Regions from separate parts of the Pseudarthrobacter sp. 01T43 genome, predicted to be linked through region 1. Evidence: riboswitches for the same ligand, from Rfam matches in the RefSeq annotation. Region 1 holds a riboswitch; each other region holds the start of a gene.
What was found. Region 1 has a riboswitch for S-adenosylmethionine ahead of AC1DIM_RS13390 (DUF1737 domain-containing protein). Riboswitches for the same ligand answer to the same signal wherever they lie in the genome.

Region 1 (7,308 bases):
GACGTACAGCGTGGCCTGCCCCAGCGGGATCAGGAACCAACCCACGGCGCGTTCCACCGGCTTCCAGTAGGCGGTCAGGAACGCGTAGGCGGCCACCACCAGGACCAGGACGTTGAGCAGGCGCCCGGGATCCAGGTAGGTGCGGGCAAAAAAGGTGTCGTACATGACCCGGTAGGCCGCGTCCGGGATGACGGCCAGGCGAACGTCGTACCCGTTGGCCAGATAGGGGTTGCACCAGGACAGTAACGCAAAAACGGCCGTCAGCACCGTGCATGCGGCCACCACCCAGTGATGCGCCGACAGCCAGGCAAGGATCCGGTGCCGGTGGAAGCCTGCCACCAGGCCGAGGACAAAGAGCACCTGCCACACCAGCAGCGGGAAGGAGTCCTCGAACTGGGACGGCAGCAGCCTGAACCGGGTGGCCGCGCCCACCGCGTAGAGACCCAGCGTCGCGGCCAGCACCCACAGCGCCTTGCCACGGTTAAGCGCCGCGAGGATCAGCGGGCTGGCGAGCAGCAGCACCACGTAGAGGCCCATCACGTTGAACTGCCAGGGCCCGAACTGCAGGAGGATGATGGCGGGCAGGACCTGGGCGGGGACCGGGAACTGCAGGAGGGTTTCCATCCCGGCGTACAGGTCGTAGGTACGGCCGACGGCGTTATGCCCGGCACCCCCGGTACCCTGGTCCACGTATGTGGTCAGCGCATCGGTCTGGAAGAACGGCAGCAGCGAGAGCAGGAAGACTCCCACCAGGACGGCCAGGGCTGTCCCGTACAGCTTGCCCGCCCTGCGGGACGTCAGATCCACCACCTTGCCGAAATCGTCCTTGACCCTGGGGCCGTAGACCATTCCCACCACCAGTCCGGAAAACAGCACGAACAGTTCCGCGCCGGATACGAACCCCACGGCTTCCTGGGTAAGCAGCTGAAACAGCGATGACATGCCCAGGTGGTTGACCACCACAAAAACAATGGCCAGCCCGCGCAGGAGGTCCACGCGGGAATCCCGTTTGGAAGGCAGGCCATAGCCCCAGCCGGCCACCGCCCCGACGCGCCGCGGCAGTTGCCACAGTGCAACCAGCAGAATGATCATGGCCGCGGCTACGCTCCAGGCCGCCGCCCCGGACAGGGAGTTGGCGTGCGTGGCCTGCTGGCCCCCGCTGACGGCCGTCACCGGCCCGGTGGTGAGGCCGGCTTCAGCCAGTCTCTTACCGGCAGCCCGGGCAATGGTGTCATTGCCGGTCAGCCGCCAGTCAATGCTGACGACCCCGGTATCCCGGGTGCTGGTCCGTTCGTCCCAGACGACGGCGGCGATCCGCGAGAACTCCGCGGACGTGGCGGCGGCCAGGGTTTGGTCCCACCAGGGCGACTTGATCTCAGTTTCCGCGGCGCCCCCCGCGGCGGTGCTGTAGTAAGCGGCCGTCTGGAGGAGCATCGGTTTGTTTCGCCCGGCGGCGTAGGCGGCGTAGAAATCCTCGTTGCCTGACTGGGTCAGCATCGCGGGCAACTCGCCATCAGCCGGGACGGTATTGACGGCGGAGTTGCCGCCGGTGTCGTCGTGATAGGCCGTCAGCCCCACCCATTCCACAACATCATCGCCTGGATAGTACGGCGCGTAGGCGGCATCTGACCTGTCCCAGCGCCCATCGCCGTTGGTGTCCAGCAGTGCGAAGCCCGCCGTCCCTGCGGCCGGAGAGTTCCGCTGCCGCCCGAACGGGTAGTCCCGCCCAAGGTAGGGCTGCCACACCATCACGGTGCCGGCGTCGTCCGTGGTTTTAAACTCTGCGGCAACGTTCCGGAACGCTGCCTTGTAGGCGTCCGGCTGCTGTCCCCAGTCCACCCAGCTGGAGTTCATGTCCGGGGCGAAGCGGATCAGGATGGTGCCTTTGAAGGAAGCAGCCAGTTCCCCCACCTTGGCCGCGAAGGCTTTGGCCGCCGCCGAGTCCACCTGGTCCAGTGCCACGGTGGGCCGCACGGTGAGCATGGTGTGGGAACCTTGGCCGGCGGCCTGGCCCAGGTACTCGCGGATGTCCCGTTCCTCACCGGGCCGGACGGGCAGCGAGATTTCGTGGCCCAACAGCGCCGGTGCAGCCCCGAGCCGTTCGGCAAAACCCTGGGCCGAGTCCTCGTCCCACTCCAGGACCGCCCCCAGCAGGGGCTTGCCCTGCTGGGGCTCAGGCTCGGCCGCATGGCCGGCACCCGCAGGCAGGACCGCAAACAGGAGAAGCAGGGCCGCAAGGAGGGCTGCCGGAAGCGGGCTGAGGAGCCCGCCTCTGACCCCTGGCAGGACGCGACGTACTCCGGTGGCTACTGGCATGCTGGTGTGGACCCTCCCCCAGGACGGCTTCTCAGTGATGGCGGCCGTGCCCCCGCGAAAACTCTATCGGTCCTGGCAGCCCCATCCCGGCCACCCACCTGCGCGGCCGTCCGGGTCAGCCGGCCAGGATCACCAGCGGCACCAGGCGCTGGGCGCAGGAAACCTGCGTCAGGGTCCGCGGTCCCGCATCCGCCCGGTTGTTGACTCCGGTGTCATCGCACCAGTCCACGTTGTACGGGTACGCGGTGACGGCGGCTTTCCCCGGGGACATGCCCGCCGGGACGGTGAACACCAAAGTGAAACCGCCGTCGTCGTTCATGGGGGCAAGTTCTTCCAGCACGGAGGTGCCGTACGCATCCAGCAGTTCCACATATACCTGCGCATTCTGACCGTAGCGGGCAGTGCAGACGGTGTCGGAGGCGCTGACAGTGACTTCGGCGCCGGGTTTTGCTTCCGACGGCGTCACCGTGAACGCGGGCGGCATGCACGGCGGCGGTGCGGCGAGGTTCCGGCAACTCGTGAGGGCCACCATCATGAACGCAGCACACAGCACCACGGTGACGAGGCGCCGCCACGTCCCGGTCAGCCGCGTCCCCCGGTCTACCACCATGGTCCGATTGTCCTGTCCGGTTGCTGCCCGCGGAAGCACGGGTTGGTTACGGAACATGACGACGGCGGCCGTGCGGCGGGGCGGGGCGGGTGTTACGTTTTTGGGGAGTAATGAGAACCGGCGCCAAGCCCTGACTGGCCGGTCGGCAACCCTCCTATCGCGGCGGGGTGCCTCAGGTGAATACTCGGCATATCGACCCATTCGAGCTGCAAGCGTGAAAGAAGGAGATCCGTCGTGTCTGACGCACCTGTCCCTGAAGAAAAACTGGCGTACCGGCTTATCACCGGGCCGGACGACCGCACTTTCTGTGAGCGGATTTCCGCCGCACTGGCCGAGGGCTATGTCCTGCACGGCAGCCCGGCCGCCACGTTCAACGGCACCGCCGTGATCGTTGCCCAGGCGCTCATCCTGCCGGCGGCCATCGCCAGCGCGGATGCCGCCGTCGCCACCGCCGTGGAAGATCTCGAATCCACGGGCGACCTCGAGTTCGACGGCGAGGGCCACGCATGAGCTACGCCGGAGACCTCACGCCGCAGGAAGCCTGGACCAAGCTGGAGCAGGGCGCCATCCTGGTGGATGTCCGCACCGAAGGCGAATGGGCGCACATCGGCATCCCGGACACTAAGGCTACGGACAACGATCCCCTGTTCATTCCCTGGACGTTCCCGGGCGGCATTCCGAACCCGGATTTCATCACCCACCTCACAGTGCAGGCCCCGGAGGACAGCGACACCGAACTGGTTTTCATCTGCCGCTCAGGCCAGCGCTCCATCGCCGCCGCCACTGCAGCGACCCAGGCCGGCTTTACTTCCTACAACGTCCTGGAAGGCTTCGAAGGGGAGCCGGACCGGTACGGCGAGCGGACGGTCAACGGTTGGAAGAACCGCGGCCTGCCCACCAACCTTGGAAGCAAATAAGTGACATTCAACGAAGAAGCTGCCGGCTGGAGCCCCGACACCCAGGCCGTCCGCGGCGGCCTCGACCGCACGCAGTTCCAGGAAACCACGGAGCCCATCTTCCTGAACTCGGGCTTCGTCTACGAGTCGGCTGCCGCCGCGGAGCGCGCATTCACCGGCGAGGACGTACGGTTTGTTTACTCCCGCTACGGCAACCCGACGGTGGCCACCTTCCAGGAACGCCTTCGACTGCTCGAAGGCACCGAGGCGTGCTTCGCGACGGCGTCGGGCATGTCAGCGGTTTTCACCGCCGTGGGTGCCCTGCTGGGTGCCGGTGACCGGGTGGTTGCCGCACGTTCACTGTTCGGCTCCTGCTTTGTGATCCTGAACGAAATCCTTCCCCGCTGGGGCGTAGAGACGGTATTTGTGGACGGCCCGGACCTGGACCAGTGGCGCGGAGCCCTGTCAGAGCCCACCACCGCCGTGTTTTTCGAATCGCCGTCCAACCCGATGCAGGAAATTGTGGACATCGCCGCGGTCAGCGAACTGGCGCACTCAGCGGGCGCCACGGTGGTCGTGGACAATGTTTTTGCCACTCCCCTGCTGCAGCGCTGCGGGCAGTTCGGCGCGGACGTGATTGTGTACTCGGGCACCAAGCACATCGACGGCCAGGGCAGGGTGATGGGCGGAGCCATCCTGGGCACCAAGGAATTCATCGACGGCCCGGTCAAGCAGCTCATGCGCCACACCGGACCGGCGCTGTCCTCCTTCAACGCCTGGGTCCTCACGAAGGGCCTCGAGACCATGGCCCTGCGCGTGAACCACTCGTCCGCATCGGCGCTGCGGCTCGCTGAATGGCTCGAGCAGCAACCGGCCGTCAGCTGGGTCAAGTACCCGCTGCTTCCGTCACATCCGCAGTACGAACTCGCCGCCAAGCAGATGAAGGCCGGCGGCACGGTCCTCACGCTGGAACTTGCAGCGAGCGGCGGCCGCTCCGCCAAGGAGGCCGCCTTTGCGCTCCTGGATGCGCTGCGGATCATCGACATCTCCAACAACCTGGGCGATGCGAAGTCCCTCATCACCCATCCGGCCACCACCACCCATCGGGCCATGGGGCCGGAAGGACGCGCGGCGATCGGGCTCAGCGACGGCGTGGTGCGCCTGTCTGTTGGGCTCGAAGACGTGGACGACCTCATCGGCGACCTCGAACAGGCACTGAAGCAGGTCTGACGGCGGGGCGGAGCTGGCTGGCCGCCGCCTGCCGCACCGCCGCGGTCAGCTGGTTGAGCGCCGGGGATTCGATCTTCCAGCGCTGCCAGTACAGGGACACATCAACCGGGTTTCCTGGTGCCAGTTCCACGAGGTCCCCGCTTCTGAGGTCGGCCAGGCACTGCTGCTCAGGCAGGAGCCCCCAGCCCAGTCCCAGCCGGATGGCCTGTGCAAATTCGGCCGACGACGGCACATAGTGCCGTGGTGCCGCCAGCTCTGTGCCCGTCAGCGTGCGGAAGAATCCTGCCTGCAAATCGTCCTTGCGGTCGAAGTCCACCACCGGTGACTGGCTGCCCGCCAGCAGTTCCGGGCCGTCCGGCCACCAGTGCCGCACATAACCCGGGCTGGCCACCGCCCGGTACCGCAGTGAACCCAGCGGCTCCACACTGCAGCCCGGAACCGGCTCCGGCGTGGCTGTCACGGCAGCCATCACAGCGCCGGTGCGCAACTGCCGGGTGGAATGCTGCTCATCCTCCCGCCGCAGTTCAAAACAGGCGCCGAGGTCCGCCGGCAGGCCTGCCAGCGCCGGCAGGAACCAGGTGGAGAGTGAGTCGGCGTTCACCACCAGCGGGATGGGTGCGCTCGGTGCGCTATGGCCACCGCCCAGCTCCTGGCGCGCGTCCCACTCCAGCTGCCTGACCTGCAGGGCGAACCGCAGGACTGCCTCGCCGGCGGTGGTCGGCCGGACCGGGCTGGTGCGCTGCAACAGGATCTGACCGGCCGCATCCTCCATCGCCTTTACCCGCTGCGAAATGGCCGACGGCGTGACGTACAGGCTGCGGGCGGCCGCTTCCAGGGTGCCCTCTTCCACCACTGTGGCGAAGGTTCGGAGCTGCTCCAGCTGGAATGCCTTCATTAGCTTTCCTTAAGATAAGTAAGAATGTTTAGCTGGAGTAATTGTAGGCGGGGCCGTACGTTGAAACATATGGACTTCACAGGATTGCTGGGCCCCGCAGCATTGGGCTTCGGCACCGGACTCGCGCTCATCGTGGCCATCGGCAGCCAGAACGCCTTTGTCCTGCGGCAAGGCATCCGGGGTGAGCACGTGGCCGCCGTCGTGCTCGTCTGCAGCGTCTCGGATGCGATCCTCATCGCCGCCGGCATTGCCGGGGTGGGGGCCCTGCTGCAGGCGAACCCGGTGATTGTGGCCGTGGTCCGGTTTGCCGGCGCGGCGTTCCTGGTGGCGTACGGCGTCATGGCGGCACGCCGCGCTTTGCGTCCCGGGGCACTGACCGCGTCCGGCCGGCAGCCCGCCGTCGGCCTCGGCGCCGCACTGTCCACGGTGCTCGCACTGACCTGGCTCAACCCGCACGTCTACCTGGACACCGTCCTGCTGCTGGGGTCCGTGGCTAACCAGCAAACGCACGACTTGCGGTGGTGGTTCGGTGCCGGTGCAATCGCGGCCAGCGTGGTGTGGTTCAGTGCGCTGGGATTCGGGGCCCGAGTCCTTCGCCCCTTCTTTGCGCGGCCCTCCTCCTGGCGCCTTCTCGACGGCCTCGTCGCAGCCGTGATGCTGACGTTGGGGATACGGCTGGCCCTGGGCGGCTGAGGGCACGGGGCCTGCCGGACTTGCGGGCTGTTGGCCGGAGGTGCCCGTCGGGCAGCGCCGGAATCACCGGTGAGGTCAGACCTGGCGCACCCGCAGCAAATCGGGCGCTTCATCAACCTGTGGCTGCCCGGACGTACCGCGCATCGTGACGCCCACTGCGTGGGCAACAACGGCACCCAGCCCGCCGTCGTCGGGCGCTGTTTGAGTCGCCGCGTCCCGGACGCGTCGCTGCTCGGCGGAGCCGGTGCCACGGGAAATAATGTCCTCCACGCCTTGCCTGGCCAGTGCCAGTTCACCCTGTTCCGCAAGCACGGGCGCCAAGTAATCCACGAGGGAACGGACGACGTCGACTGCCGGGGCAGGCCTGAAGGTGCCGAAGTCCAGCAGTTCACCGCCCAGGCCACTGCTGCTCGCCTGCCAAGCCGCCATCCGGAGCAGCACGGTGGGCACCGGAGCGGGTTCAACCCCCTCCCGCCATTCCCGGCTGGCCGTCTCCACCAGGGCCCGCACCAGCACTGCGATCAGGGCGGCGTCCTCAGCCCGGAGGCAGACGTCGGCCACCCGGACCTCAACGGTGGGGTGGTTCCGGGAAAGGCGGGCGTCGAAGTAGATCATGCCTTCGTCCAGCATCACCCCGCTGTCCAGCAGGCGCGTCACCACCCGCCGGT
Region 2 (7,308 bases), on a different contig from region 1:
CTGCTCCGGTGGCAGTTTCGAAGGTCACGGACAGGATGCCTGGCGTCCCTTTCGGAGCCACCCACTCAACGGCTACATCCTCCAGCGGCTTCTCAACCGGCTCACCCAGCCACTGCGTCACGCGCTCTGCGGAACCCGCAATAGTCAGGCAGCTCATCTTGACGTTGCTTTCGTAGGCGTTGGACGGGTGGAGGGCGGGGTCGCCTTCCCACTTAAGCATGTAGGGAACCTGCGGGTCCGCAATGAGGCCCAGAATGCCGATCTGCTTCCAGACCAGCTCGCGGCCGTCGGGGAACTTTCGGTTTCCGTTGACGGCGGCGCGGCCCAGGCGGTGTTCGAAGGGGGCGAGGTCCTCCACTTCGACACACCAGCCCATCCAGCCGCCGCCGGCTTCGGAGCGGGCCCGGACAGCCTGCCCAAAGGGAGCCTTGTCCGAGGCGGGGTGGTTCAGGACCTCCACAACTTCCAGGTACTTGTGGCCGGCGAGGGGAATGATCATGTTTCGGGTTCCGAAACGGGGATGCACTCCACCCTTCACGGCTTCAACGCCGAGGGCAGACGAAATACGTTCGGTGGTGGCAGCGAGGCCATCTTGTTCACAGGCGTAAGAGACGTGATCCATGCGCATGCCATCATCTTGGCACTTTGTGATGCCCCTCTCAGCTAAGGGTTGCCTTACCCGGTTTTTGTTTCGTTGCCGGAGGTGAATCGTGCCCATCGAGGCCGAAAACGCCCTTGCCGACCACCTTCGTCATAATCCTGTTCCCAGTCAGGAAGCCTTCCTAGACTGAACGCACATGTGCAGTGCCACACCTCGTCGTCAAAGGAGTTCTGAATGTCGAACGGATGGTCTTTCGAAACCCGCCAGATCCACGCTGGACAGGAGCCGGATAGCGCCACCGGCGCCCGCGCACTGCCGATCTACCAGACGACGTCGTTCGTCTTCCCCAGCGCGGAAAGCGCCGCCAACCGGTTCGCCCTCGCAGAACTCGCGCCGATCTATACCCGCATTGGCAACCCCACGCAGGACGCCGTGGAACAGCGCATTGCCAGCCTGGAGGGCGGGCTCGGGGCCCTGCTGCTGAGTTCAGGACAGGCAGCTGAAACCTTTGCCATCCTGAACATCGCCGAAGCCGGTGACCATGTGGTGGCCAGCCCGAGCCTCTACGGAGGCACCTACAACCTGCTGGCGCACACGCTGAAGAAGTTCGGTATCTCCGTCACGTTTGTGGCGGACCCGGACAACCTGGACCAGTGGCGGGACGCCGTCCAGCCCAACACCAAGCTCTTCTTCGGCGAGGTCGTCTCCAACCCGCGCCAGGACGTCCTGGACATCGAAGGCGTCTCGCAGGCCGCGCACGCCGCCGGGGTGCCGCTGATCGTGGACAACACGCTGTCCACGCCCTACCTGATCCGCCCGCTCGAATGGGGCGCGGACATTGTGGTCCACTCCGCCACCAAGTACCTGGGCGGCCACGGCTCGGCCATCGCCGGCGTGATCGTGGACTCGGGCAATTTCGACTTCGGCAAGGACCCTGAGCGGTTCCCCGGCTTCAATACCCCGGACCCCACGTACAACGGCCTGGTCTACGCCCGGGATCTTGGCAAGGACGGAGCCCTCGGCGCCAACCTCTCCTACATTCTGAAGGCCCGCGTCCAGCTGCTTCGCGATCTTGGCTCCGCAGTGTCCCCGTTCAACGCCTTCCTGATTGCCCAGGGGCTGGAGACACTGAGCCTCAGAGTGGAACGGCACGTGGCGAACGCCGTCGAAGTGGCGCGGTGGCTTGAAGCGCGGGACGACGTCGAATCGGTCGCCTATGCGGGCCTGCCGTCCAGCCCGTGGTACCAGCGGGGACTCAAATACGGACCCAAGGGCACCGGCGCGGTAGTCGGATTCAACCTTGCCGGCGGCGCCGAGGCAGGCAAGCGCTTCGTGGACGCCCTGGAGCTCCATTCCCACGTGGCCAACATCGGGGACGTCCGGTCACTGGTCATCCACCCGGCCTCCACCACGCACAGCCAGCTCTCGGCCGAGCAGCAGGCCATCGCCGGCGTGACGCCGGGGCTGGTCCGTCTTTCCGTGGGTATCGAGCACATCGATGACATCATCGCCGACCTCGAAGCCGGCTTCCGGGCAGCTAAAAGCGCGGAACAGGCCACCGGGGCAGGACAGGACACAGCGGATAGCCAGCAGTAAGCCACCTCGCGAGTCAATTCCGTGAAGTCATAACCGGTCACACGCTTAGCCATAAGCCGGGGCTGTTTCGTACACTCGAACCAGGTCATGAGTGCCAGCGACAGCCCCGGCTTGCTGGCCGGCAACCCTCTTCCGTGGTGGGGTGCCCCGGGTGAGGACCTGGCCGGCCGGTCAAATGACGGCGGCAAGCGCGTAGAAGAGGTCCTTTCCATGACGATCACCATCTCCCGAACGGCAGCCCCCGGAAACGGCGTGGTCCGCTATGCCACCATCGGGGGCCTGGAACTCGAAGCCGGCGGCTACCTGCCGGACGTCACGTTGGCGTATGAAACGTGGGGAACCCTGAACGCGGACGGCTCCAACGCTGTCCTGATTGAACATGCCCTCACCGGCAGCACACACGTGACGCGCGGCGACAGCGACGAGCCCGGCTGGTGGGAGCAGCTGGCCGGACCCGGCGCGCCGGTGGACACGGAGCGCTTCTTTGTGGTTTCCATCAACATTGTGGGCGGCTGCTACGGCTCCACCGGACCGTCGTCGGAAGCTCCGGACGGAAAGCCGTGGGGGTCCCGGTTTCCATTGGTAACCCTGCGCGACACAACGGCGGCCGAGGCGCGGCTGGCGGACCAGCTGGGCATCCGCAGCTGGTTTGCCGTGCTGGGCGGCTCCATGGGAGGGGCGCGGGCCCTGGAGTGGGCGGTCACTTTTCCGGAGCGGGTGCAGCGCTGCGCAGTCATTTCCGTGGGGGCCGCGAGCACGGCCGAACAAATCGCCTTCGCGCAGGCCCAGACCCTCGCCATCCGGCAAGACGCCAACTTCAACGACGGCGACTATTACGGCGGACCGCTGCCCGAGGACGGCCTCGCCCTGGCCAGGCGCATCGCGCACATCACCTACCGCTCCGCGGCGGAATTCGACGGCCGGTTCGGACGTTCAGCGCAGGTCCCCGAATCGCCGTTCAAGGCCGCGGCGCTGGGGGAGCGCGGCCGCTACCAGGTGGAAAGCTACTTGGACCACCAGGGCAAAAAGCTGGTCAGCCGGTTCGACGCCAACAGTTACATCGCGATCACCGATGCCTTGATGAGCCACGATGTCACGCGGGGCCGGGGATCCCTTGACGAGGCCCTTGGACGCGCCACCGCCAAGTTCTTTGTGGCCGCCGTGGACAGCGACCGGCTCTACTTCCCGTCCCAGTCCCGCGAGCTCGCTGCCGCGCTGCCGGGGGACGTTGGCGTGCACGTCATCGAGGCCCCGATCGGCCACGACGGTTTCCTGACCGAGATCGGGCAGCTCGGCAGCCAACTGCGGAGCGCATTCCTGGTCTAGCGCCGATACGTGTGTTGGCCAGGGTGTTCTTGGTCTGCATGTAATGTTCGGGGTGGTCTGGTTCCGGGTGTGACTGTTCAGCCGTTCATGATGTCCGCGCGGCGCTTCATGTACTCCTCCATGGCCAGCTCGCCATTGCTGTACTGCTGGTCCAGTTCGGCGAGCTTACGTGCGCGGTAGCCCTGCGGGGCCGACGGCGGCGGCGGAGTCCCGGGGGCAGCCGGAGCCTTTGGGGCTTCCGGGGGCTGTCCTGGCTGGCCATACTGGGGCTGCCCATGTTGCTGTGGCTGTCCATAATCCTGGGACTGGCCGTACGGCGGGAACTGCTGGCCGGGGAACTGCTGATTCGCAGGGGGGATCGGCTGCATGGGCGGAAGAGGCTCGCCCGGCGGGAGGGGCTGTGGGCTCATGATCTCGCGGTAGCCGCCACTCATGTAATCCTGCTGCGTGTAGCCGTCCCGGGGCTGCCGGCTCTGCGGCCCGGGAAACTGACCGGGATACTGGCCCGGGTAGCCTCCGGAGAAGCCCTGCCCCTGGTTCCGTTTGTTGACAGACTTCCGGTACATCCGCATCGCCATCGGTACAACAAACGACAGGATGATGATCCAGAAAAACAAGCTGTTCACGGTGTAGTGCCTCTCCTATGTGTCCTTCCAGCTTAAGCCCCGGGGTGCCTCAGTCCCCGAACCCACCCAGGCGGCCCGAATCCCGGGAAGGCGCCGTAAACATGTCCTGCGGTGTCAACGGCGCGTCCACCAGTTGCCCTGGCAGCGGGGCCGGATCCGACGAGCCGAACAACTCATGCGGGCGTTGGTGCCCGGGGCTAGTGGCGGACCTCGGTGGTGCCCAGCGGACCTTCACCGGAACCCAAGGGAACCCCCGGGCCGAAGACAGGCCCCGGCGTCGGGCGCTTTGCCGTAATCCCGTCGCCGGAGGAGCGGTTACGCAGCCGCCGGACCACCCATGGAACGAAGTATTCGCGGGCCCACACGAGGTCTCCGCTGCGGGCTTCGCGCCAGGTCCGCGGCGGTAAAGGCTTCGGCGTACTGGGTTCGAGCGTGTGGCTGACGTTGAGCGAATCGAGCACCATGGCCGCGATGGTGTGGTGGCCCAGTGGCGAAAAGTGGAGTCGGTCCACGTCCCACATCTGTGGGTCGTTGAGCTGTTTCAGGGACCACATGTCCGCGATGACGGCGTCGTGGCGGGCGGCTACGGTGCGCAGGTTCTCGTTGTAGATGGCCACTTTGCTGCGGATCCGGCCAAGGACCGAGGAACCCGTGTCCGGGCCGTTGAACAGCACCACCGTGGCGCCGCCCATCGAAAGGATCTGGACCACCGAGTCGAGTTTTTCAGCGAGGGCATCCGGGTCACCGCCGGGCCTGATCAGGTCGTTGCCGCCGGCGGAAAGAGTGACCAGGTCCGGCTTGAGGGCCAGGCATGCTGCGAGCTGCTGGTCCACGATCTGCTGCAGGAGCCGCCCGCGGACAGCCAGGTTGGCATAGGCGAAATCATCCTGGCCGCGGCCCAGTTCCTCTGCCACCCGGTCCGCCCAGCCGCGGAACCCGCCGGGGCTTGAAGGTTCCGGGTCTCCGATGCCCTCGGTAAAGGAGTCGCCCATGGCTACGTAACGGCTCCAAGGGTGGGCTTGTGTTGCCGTGGGATGGTTCTGCATGGCTCTTGCGTCAGTCACGGTCCTATCCTGCCCTTTCGTTCTCAAGCTACGCGACCGTAGGTAGTTACCGCTGGGTAACTGTAAGAATGGAAACCATGACTGACGCCGAAGTATTTCCTGCCCCTGTTGTTATGTGGTCCCGGCCCGAGGAGCAGCGCTCCGGCCGGCCGCTGCTGGTGCTGCTTCATGGCTACGGGGCCAATGAACAGGACCTCCTGAGCCTGGCGGACATGCTGCCCGACGAATTTGTTGTTGCCTCGCTCAGGGCGCCGCTGCCCACCGGGCCGGGATTCATGTGGTTCCCGCTGACGGACACCATCGACTACTCCCTGGATGCCGTGAAGCAGGCGGCTGAGTACGTGCAGGACTGGATCGACTCAGTCAAAGCCGGCCACCCGTCCGTGACGCTGCTCGGCTTTTCCATGGGAATGGCCATGGCAACCACGCTGCTCCGGTACCGGCCCGCGGACTATGCCGCCGTCGTCGGGCTTTCAGGATTCGTTGTCAACGCCAGCGGCGATCCCGCGTTCAAGGACGGCGAACTGGACGGCTCCGTGCCGCTGTTCTGGGGCCGCGACCAGCAGGACCCGGTGATCACCGCGGACAAGATCGAGTACACCATGGGCTGGGTCAGGGGTCACGTGAAGCTCACCAAGGTGCTTTATACGGGGATGTGGCACGGCATCAACCAGCAGGAAGTCGGCCATGTCTCCGAGTTCCTGACGCACGAAGTGCTGAACAACTAAGGAACGTACGACGGCGGCCGGCGGCTTGGTGCCGCAGGTCGCGTTGTCATCGCGCAGGGGTCAGCCGCCCCGCCCGCGCGTCGGGTGTCGCGTTCTTCAGGCTTCCGGGGCAACGACCCTGACGGTCTGCCCGTTCACTGTGACGGTGTCGCCATTGTGCAGCTGGCGGCCGCGCCGTTCATCGATTTCGCCGTTGACCTTAACGAGGCCGCTCTTGATGAGCTCGGCAGCTTCCACACCGTCTTCCACGAGGCTGGCGAGCTTCAGGAGCTGGCCAAGCCGGATCATGCTGTCACGGATAGGGATCTCTTCGATGTCCTGGTTGCTCATAAAGCAATGATGCCTGACGTAAGGTGAATTCAATGACCCACACCCCACGGCTGCCGCTGCTCGCGGGCCTTCCACTGGCAGTCGGCGCAGGGCTGGCCATTCCTGTCCAGGGCCGCATCAACGGTGCCCTTGGGGTCCGGCTTAACGACGGCATCGCCGCAGCGGTAGTGAGCTTCAGTACGGGTCTGATCCTGATTGCGGCCATCGCGCTGCTGCTGCCCCGGGGCCGGGCAGGGCTGGCCCGCATTGTCCCTGTCCTCCGGGAACGCAGCTTTCCCCGGTATTACGTCCTCGCCGGCGGCGTGGGCGCCTTCTTCGTCTTTGCCCAGTCCAGCACTGTGGGCCTGCTGGGCGTTGCCCTGTTCACCGTGGCCACCGTCACCGGGCAGACCCTCAGTGGACTCCTCGTGGACCGGCTCGGTATCGGCCCGGGCGGCAAGCGCGGCATCACGGGAGTCCGCATCGTCGGGAGCGTGCTGACCATCATTGCCGTGGCATGGGCAGTGTCCCCGCGCTTTGGCAACGCCGCCGATGTCGGCTTGCTGCTGCTGCCATTGATTCTTCCACTGGCAGCGGGATTCCTGATGAGCTTCCAGCAAGCCATGAACGGGACCGCAACCCTCCACTACGGCACGCCCATCGCGGCGACGCTGGTGAACTTCGTCGCCGGCGGCATCCTCCTGTGGGTGGTGTGGGGCATAAAAGTTGCTGTCGCGGGTGCGGGCAATCCGCTGCCGGGGGAGTGGTGGTATTACCTCGGCGGGCCCATGGGCTGTATCTTCATTGGGCTGGCCGCCGTGCTGGTCCGCGGCCTGGGCGTCCTGGTCACGGGTCTGGGCATGATTGCCGGCCAGTTGGTGGGCTCCCTGATCCTTGACGTCGTGGTCCCCGCACCCGGCTCCGTGGTGGCGCTGCCCACCGTGCTGGGCACCATCCTGACACTCGCCGCGATCCTGGTGGCCACGCTTCCCTGGCCCCGCGGCGCATTCCGCCGGTAGCGCGCCGCCCCACGGCCCTGCGGCCGGTAGGCTAGGACA
Region 3 (7,308 bases), on a different contig from region 1:
CCGGGACCAGCCAGTCGGCAGCGTCACCGGGGTAGCCGGGGCGCACGCGTTGGTAGTGTTCGCCGCCGTCCTGGAAGCTCTGTCCGAGCTCCAGGCGCCGGCCGTGGTCAAGCCTGGGGCCACCCCGTGCCACGTGCGGCCTCCTTCACCTAATGTCCATGGGTATCCTTCAAACTTAAACTACCTGATGCCAGTGAACCGCCCGCAGTTGCCCGGGCGGTGTTTACTGGAGGAGTGGGCTTTCCTCCGACGACACGTGCACAGAGACTCGTCCTGTGGATCTCGATTCTCGCCTCTTTGGTGTCCTTCTTGGACAGCAGCGTCATCAACGTGGCGCTACCTGCCATATCCCGTGACCTGGGCGGCGGCCTGACAACCCAGCAATGGGTCGTGGACGCCTACCTGATCACGCTCGGGTCACTCATCCTGCTTGCGGGTTCGCTCTCTGACGTACTCGGACGGGTCCTCATTCTCCGCACCGGACTGATCGGTTTCGGGGTGACGTCACTGATGTGCGCGTTCGCCCCCAGCGCTGAAATGCTGATCATTTCCCGGGCCTTGCAGGGCATCGCCGGGGCTCTGCTCGTGCCCAGTTCGCTGGCGCTCATCACCTCGCACTTTGACGGCGCCGCCCGGGCCAAGGCCATTGGCCAGTGGACCGCCGGTACCACCGTGGCCTTCATCGCCGGACCGCTCGTGGGCGGCGTCCTGGTGGATTCTGTCGGCTGGAGATGGGTGTTTGGCATCAATGTTGTGCCGATTGTGGTGACCTTATGTCTCCTGGCTGTGCTTCGCGCCTCCGACGTCCGCGAGGCAGGGGTGGGCATCGATTATCCCGGGGCCGTGCTGTGTGTGCTGGGGCTGGCCGGACCGGTCTATGCCCTGATCGAACAGGCCACACAAGGGTGGGGAAGCCCGGGCATCCTGGTGCCCCTGATCCTGGGAGTCGTCTGCTTCGCGGCGTTCATCTGGCGGCAGGCAACAGCGAAACAGCCCCTCATGCCGCTGAGTCTCTTCGCCGTGAGAAACTTTGCGGCGGGAAACATGGCCACCATGTTCATCTATGCCGCGCTCTCCATCGGCGGATTCATCATCGTGCTTTTCCTGCAGCAGGTGGCCGGATACTCGGCGACACTCGCCGCCGTCGCCCTGCTGCCGGTCAGCCTGCTGAGTATCTTCCTGTCGTCATGGTTCGGTTCACTCGCCGGCCGATACGGCCCGCGCTGGTTCATGGCGCTGGGCCCGGCCGGTGCCGGCCTCGGCTACTTCCTGATGGTGTCATCACAACTACCCGTCAACTACTGGAATCAACTGCTGCCGGGAATCATCCTCTTTGGGGCGGGGCTCTCCGCAACAGTTGCACCGCTTACCGCGGCCATCCTGGGCTCGATCTCCGAGCAGCAGTCCGGCATTGGCTCGGCAGTAAACAACGCGGTTGCCCGTGTATCGGGCCTGGTTGGCATCGCCTTCGTCGGGCTCATCGCCGGGAAGCAGCTCAACCTGGACGGATTCCATCGGGTGCTGATCGCCACCGGCATCCTCCTGGTCATTGGTGGCGCGGTCTCAGCGTTGGGCATCCGGAACCCGGCCCGGGTCGTGAAGCCCACAGACGGCGCCACCGCCCAGGCCTAGCCAAGGAGCTCAGTCGTCGAGGCAGGGAGCCGCCCCGGCGGTGCCGGGCGTGTTCGGTGCCCAATGCGGGTAGGTGCGGGCGTCATTGGCCGGAACCCAGCGGCCTGAATCCACTACGTAGTCCCACCCCAGGCCCGTGCGGCGCAGCTGTTCGAGGCCGGTGAGCAGCCGTTCGGCGTCCTCCAGCCGGGACCCCACGCCGAAGCTGGCGCGCAGCGAACCGGAGGGGAGGCCGAGGCGTTTGAGCAGCGGGTGAGCGCAGAAGCGACCGTCCCGCAGGCCGACGCCATGCTCTGCCGAAAGGTACGCGGCGACCAATCCGGCGTCGTAACCGGCCACGGAGAAGTTCACTACTCCGATGGTGCCGGTGCCGGGATCGGTGTCCGAGAAGATCTGGTGGACCGTCACACCGTCGATCTTCTGCAGCCCTTCCACGAGATAGGACCTGATGGCAGCCTCATGGGCGTGCCAGCGTTCCTGGTCCAATGAAGCGATGACCTGCGTGGCGCGGGCCAGCGTGGCGGCGCCCAGGACGTTGGGCGAGCCCCCCTCGTGGCGGGCCGGGCCGGTGGCCCAGCTGACGGCGTCGAGCTTTGCCTCACGGACGGCGCCGCCACCCGCCAGGTGCGGAGTGCCGGCGTCGAGCCAGTCCGTGCGCCCCACCAGGACGCCGGCGCCAAACGGTGCGTAGAGCTTGTGGCCGGAGAAGGCGAGGTAGTCGACGTCGTCGGAGCTGATGTTAATGCGCCGGTGCGGTGCGAGCTGTGCGGCATCCACCACGATGCGGGCGCCGTGTTCGTGGGCCAGCGCGGCGAGGGCACGGATGGGGAGGATTTCGCCGGTCACGTTGGAGGCTCCGGTGACAGCGAGCAGGCTGACGTGGCCCTGCTGAAGTTCGGCGCGCAGGGCTGCGATGGTCCCCGTGATGGTTGGAGCGGCCACCACGCTGCGGTGCGGGACACCCTGCCACGGCAGGAGGTTGGCGTGGTGCTCGATGTCAAGGTAGAGGACGTCGCCGGAGGGCTGGCCCTCCGTGTGCGGCAGGCAACCCGCCAGCAGGTTCAGCGAATCGGTGGTGTTGCGGGTGAAGATCACGGAGTCATCCGGCCGGCCGCCCACGAAGTCCCGCACGATGTTCCTGGCGTTCTCATACACGGAGGTGCTGATCTGTGACGCGTAGCCGGCGCCGCGGTGGACGCTGGCGTAGAACGGCAGGATCTCGTTGAGGTAGGCCGAGACCACGGAGAGGGCGGGGGCCGAGGCGCCGTAGTCGAGGTTGGCGTAGCGGATATGGCCGCCCTGGATCAGCGGAGCCTGGATTTCTGCGCCGGTGACGGCGGACAGAGGGCGTCCGGCGATGGCGGCAAGTTCGCCGGAAAGAGCTGCGGCGGCGGTGTTGGGGACGGCGGGGGAGACGGTGGCAGTTGTCACGGAGACCTCACTTTAAAAGGACTCCCGGTGCCGGGAATCCGCGCTTGCCGTGCCCATTGAGGACCGGCCTGGTCGTCACCCGGGGCACCCCACCGCGAATGGAGGGTTGCCGGCCAGCAAACCGGGGTTTAGCGCTGGCACTCGTGACCTGTTAAAGAGCGTAGGACATCTCCGCGGCAACGGAAAAGCCCCATGGAATGTTAAGGCGTTTATTACGACTGCTTGAGGAAACAGGAGTTTTGTCGAAGAAACGACGGCGGGCGCCCTTCAGTGGAGGCGCCCGCCGTCAAATATTCGGAGCATGAGGCCTAAAGCAGGTCGTCCAGATCCGGGTTCAGCCGCTTGAGTACCTCGGAGTGCAGGATGGAGTTGGTGGCCAGCGCATTGCCACCGAAGGGCCCGTCCTGGCCTTCCAACGACGTAAAACGGCCGCCGGCTTCCACCACGATGGGAACCAGGGCAGCCATGTCGTAGAGGTTCAGCTCGGGCTCGCAGGCAATGTCGACGGAGCCTTCAGCCACCATGCAGTAGGACCAGAAATCACCGTACGCCCGGGTGCGCCAAACGTCCTCGGTGAGGCCCAGGAACTCATCCAGGTTGCCGCGTTCCTTCCAGCCGCCCAGGCTGGAATAGGACAGGGACGCATCGGCGAGGTTGGACACATTCGAGACCCGCAGCCTCGTTGCTGCCGCGAGGGACTTGCCCATGTAGGCGCCGGCACCCTTCGCCGCCCACCAGCGTTTACCCAGCGCGGGTGCACTGACCACGCCCACCACGGGTTCGCCCTCGTCCACGAGGGCAATCAGGGTGGCCCACACGGGTACGCCGCGGACAAAGTTCTTGGTGCCGTCGATCGGATCAATGATCCAGCGCCGGGAGCCGTGGCCGGAGCTGCCGAATTCCTCGCCGAGGACCGCGTCCCGGGGACGCGAGCGCGACAGCTGGCCGCGGATGGCCTCTTCGGCCGACTTGTCCGCATCCGTGACCGGCGTCAGGTCGGGCTTGGTCTCGACGTGCAGGTCCAGGGCCTTGAAGCGGCTCATGGTCTGGTCATCCACGGAATCAGCCAGCACATGGGCCAGGCGGAGGTCATCGTTGTAGCTCGAAGCGGGTTGGATCATGGTTACAAACTACCGTCTAAGGGCCGCCGGGTTGGGGACCTCGGCGCCCAGGCGCTAGCTGATGCTGCCCAGTTCCTTGGTTTCCTGGCCTTCCAGCCGCGGGTCGGTGCCGAGCAGCCGCCGCAGTGAGGCAAGCCGGGCGGGGCCGGTCGGGCCGGCATGCCCCTCGGCCACCCACGAGTCCAGCCCGCAGTTGACGGCGGCGGAGTTGTGTTTGCAGCCCCGCTCGCAGGCGTCCGTGCCCGGCTCCAGGTCCGGGAAGGACCGCAGGATCCGGTCCGCGTCCACGTGGGCCAAACCGAACGAGCGGATGCCCGGGGTGTCGATGATCCAGCTCCCGGCCGGTGCGCCTGCCAGTTTCAAGGCAAGGGCCGACGACGAGGTGTGGCGGCCGCGGCCCGTCACCGCGTTCACGCCGCCGGTAGCCCGTTCGGCGCCGGTGAGTGCGTTGACCATGGTGGACTTGCCCACGCCGGAATGCCCCAGCATCACGGTGACTTTGCCGTCCAGGTAGGCCCGGAGCTGGGAAACAGCGTCACTGTCCAGACGGGCCGACAGGCCGTCATCGGAGCGCGCATCGATGCCCGAGGCGGCGGAATCGGCTGTCCGGCTGATGATGACCGGGAAGTCCAGATGCTCGTAATTGGACAACAGTTCCGCCGGATCCTTGACGTCCGCCTTGGTGACCAGCAGCAGCGGCTCAATGCCGGCGTCGTACGCCGCCACCAGGGCGCGGTCGATGAATCCGGTGCGCGGCTCCGGGTTGGCGGCGGCCACCACCACCACCAGCTGGTCGGCGTTGGCCACCACCGCGCGCTCGATGGGATCCGTGTCATCGGCGCTGCGGCGCAGCAGGGTGCGGCGGTCCTGGATCCGGACCAGGCGCGCCAGGGTGTCGGGTTCCCCGGAGACGTCTCCGACGAGGGACACAAAATCGCCGGCCACCACGGGGGAGCGGCGCAGTTCACGGGCGCGCGCGGCGATGATGATCCGCTCGTCGCCCGAGTCCTCGCCCACCACGGCGGTGTAGCGGCCGCGGTCCACCGTGATGATGCGGCCCGTGACGGCGTCATCGTGGCTGGGACGGTCCTTGGTGCGGGGCCGTGAGCCTTTTTTGCTGGGGCGGATCCGGACGTCGGACTCGTCCCACGAATCAGTGCTGCGGGCCACCGCTGGAACCTTCCGTCCCGTTGGCGGGGACTGCGCCCTGGGCCACCATGTCCGCCCACATCTGCGGGAACTCCGGCATGGTCTTGGCGGTGGTGCCGATGTCCTGCACTTCAATGCCCGGCACTGCCAGGCCCAGGATGGCCCCCGCGGTGGCCATTCGGTGGTCTGCGTAGCTGTGGACGACGCCAGCGTGCAACGTGGCCGGGCGGATCACCAGGCCGTCGGTGGTCTCCTCCGCGTCACCGCCGAGGCGGTTGATTTCGGTGACCAGCGCTGCCAGCCGGTCAGTTTCATGGCCGCGCAGGTGGGCGATGCCGGTCAGCCGCGACGGGCTACTGGCCAGTGCGCACAGAGCCGCCACGGTGGGGGCGAGCTCGCTGGTCTCGTCAAATTCCGCGCCCTTGATCTCGGCTCCGCCGGTGACGGTCAGGACGCCGTCAGCCAGGCTGACGTCTGCGCCCATGTCTGCGAGGATGGTCCGCCACTGGTCACCCACCTGGGTGGTTTCGGCGGGCCAGTCCGGGATCCTTACTGTCCCGCCGGAGGCCAGGGCCGCGGCCAGGAAGGGGCCGGCGTTGGAGAGGTCCTGTTCGATGCGCTGGTCAAGGGCACGGATGGGACCCGGTTCCACCACCCAGTGGTTTGGCCTGGAATCGTCCACGGACACCCCGGCGCCGCGAAGCACGGCCACTGTCATGTTGATGTGGTCCAGGCTGGGCACCGGATTGCCCGCGTGCTCCAGATGGAGTCCCTCGGTGAACCGTGCACCCACCAGCAGGAGGGCCGAAACGAACTGCGATGACCCGCTTGCATCAATGACCAGGTGGCCGCCGCGGACTTCGCCGGTGCCTTCAACAGTGAACGGCAGTGCGGAGGGGGCGCCGCCGTCGTCCGTTGTCAGGGCCACGCCGAGCGCTTGCAGCGCCTCGATGATGGCGCCCATGGGGCGCTTCCGGGCGTGGGGGTCGCCGTCGAAAACGCTGGCACCCCTCCGCAGCGCCGCCAGCGGCGGCACAAAACGCATCACCGTTCCGGCCAAGCCGCAATCGATGTGCGTGCGTGCCGACGCAGCATCCTGGCTGAGCGGCGTGACCTCAAGGTCGGGCCCAAACGCGCCGTCCCCGGGCACCTCCGTGACGGTGGCTCCCAGCTGGCGGAGGGCCTCGATCATCAGGGCTGAGTCGCGGGAATGCAGGGGTGCGCGCAGGCGGGACGGGCCGTCAGCCAGCGCGGCCAGCACCAGGAACCTGTTGGTCAGCGATTTCGAACCCGGCACCGTAACCGTGGCGTTGATGGGACGGGCGGCAAACGGGGCAGGCCAGTTCGGGATGAGGTTGTCGGAATCGGGGGATGCTGGCGGGGTGGAGCCTGTCATTCGGCCTTATGCCCCCGTCGCGTGCACGGCGCGGCGCACAGCCTTGTCTGCCTCATGGAGCTTTTTGCCGGTGGTCTTCCGGGCCCCCGCAGCAGTCTTCCGGGCGTCGGCAGCAATGTGCTCGGCACGCCAGGCGAGGCCGGGCTTGCCGGCGGTATCCACCGAGGCCAGCAGGGCGCCGCCGCTGAGGGAAGCGTTTTTCAACAGCTGGTTTCGGCGGGCTTGGCGGCCTTCCTTGGTGCTGATATCGGCACTGCGCCACTCCACAAAGGTGTTCAGGAGCGAAATGACTGTCAGTACCGTGGCCGAGAGTCGGCTGAACTTGCCCAGGCCAAACAGCACGCCGGCACCCACCTGGGTTCCGCCGATCACGCGGGCCAGCATCTTCTCGTCGGCCTGGAACGGCAGCGACGCGGCGGCCTTCTGCAGGAGCGGAGAGAGCTGCTGCGCGGTGTCATCGGCGTTCTTCAGCTTGTCCAGTCCTGCGAAAACGAAACTGGAGGCCAGCATAGGCCGGGCGAGGGTACGGACAAAGGACATGAATTTCCTCCTGGCTGAACGAACCGCGTCGAATGCGGC

Region 2: linked by a shared signal. The riboswitch ahead of metX (homoserine O-acetyltransferase MetX) and the one ahead of AC1DIM_RS13390 (DUF1737 domain-containing protein) in region 1 are both predicted to bind S-adenosylmethionine.
Region 3: linked by a shared signal. The riboswitch ahead of AC1DIM_RS08000 (aminotransferase class V-fold PLP-dependent enzyme) and the one ahead of AC1DIM_RS13390 (DUF1737 domain-containing protein) in region 1 are both predicted to bind S-adenosylmethionine.

The regions. Positions count from the first base shown of each region.
Region 1 is NZ_JBFTPV010000014.1:15,936-23,243, forward strand. Features, by position in the region: gene opgC (OpgC domain-containing protein) at 1-2,316, opposite strand, end outside; gene AC1DIM_RS13385 (hypothetical protein) at 2,432-2,926, opposite strand; SAM riboswitch class IV at 3,033-3,147, shown strand; gene AC1DIM_RS13390 (DUF1737 domain-containing protein) at 3,161-3,436, shown strand; gene AC1DIM_RS13395 (rhodanese-like domain-containing protein) at 3,433-3,843, shown strand; gene AC1DIM_RS13400 (O-succinylhomoserine sulfhydrylase) at 3,844-5,052, shown strand; gene AC1DIM_RS13405 (LysR family transcriptional regulator ArgP) at 5,015-5,947, opposite strand; gene AC1DIM_RS13410 (LysE/ArgO family amino acid transporter) at 6,017-6,640, shown strand; gene AC1DIM_RS13415 (glutamate--cysteine ligase 2) at 6,716-7,308, opposite strand, start outside.
Region 2 is NZ_JBFTPV010000008.1:169,513-176,820, reverse strand. Features, by position in the region: gene AC1DIM_RS10405 (VOC family protein) at 1-628, opposite strand, end outside; gene AC1DIM_RS10400 (bifunctional o-acetylhomoserine/o-acetylserine sulfhydrylase) at 836-2,197, shown strand; SAM riboswitch class IV at 2,281-2,394, shown strand; gene metX (homoserine O-acetyltransferase MetX) at 2,408-3,523, shown strand; gene AC1DIM_RS10390 (hypothetical protein) at 3,601-4,149, opposite strand; gene AC1DIM_RS10385 (SGNH/GDSL hydrolase family protein) at 4,347-5,195, opposite strand; gene AC1DIM_RS10380 (alpha/beta hydrolase) at 5,291-5,941, shown strand; gene AC1DIM_RS10375 (RNA-binding S4 domain-containing protein) at 6,038-6,271, opposite strand; gene AC1DIM_RS10370 (DMT family transporter) at 6,304-7,269, shown strand.
Region 3 is NZ_JBFTPV010000006.1:40,342-47,649, forward strand. Features, by position in the region: gene AC1DIM_RS07990 (class I SAM-dependent methyltransferase) at 1-133, opposite strand, end outside; gene AC1DIM_RS07995 (MFS transporter) at 301-1,632, shown strand; gene AC1DIM_RS08000 (aminotransferase class V-fold PLP-dependent enzyme) at 1,642-3,063, opposite strand; SAM riboswitch class IV at 3,099-3,212, opposite strand; gene hisN (histidinol-phosphatase) at 3,372-4,184, opposite strand; gene rsgA (ribosome small subunit-dependent GTPase A) at 4,239-5,354, opposite strand; gene aroA (3-phosphoshikimate 1-carboxyvinyltransferase) at 5,338-6,729, opposite strand; gene AC1DIM_RS08020 (DoxX family protein) at 6,736-7,269, opposite strand.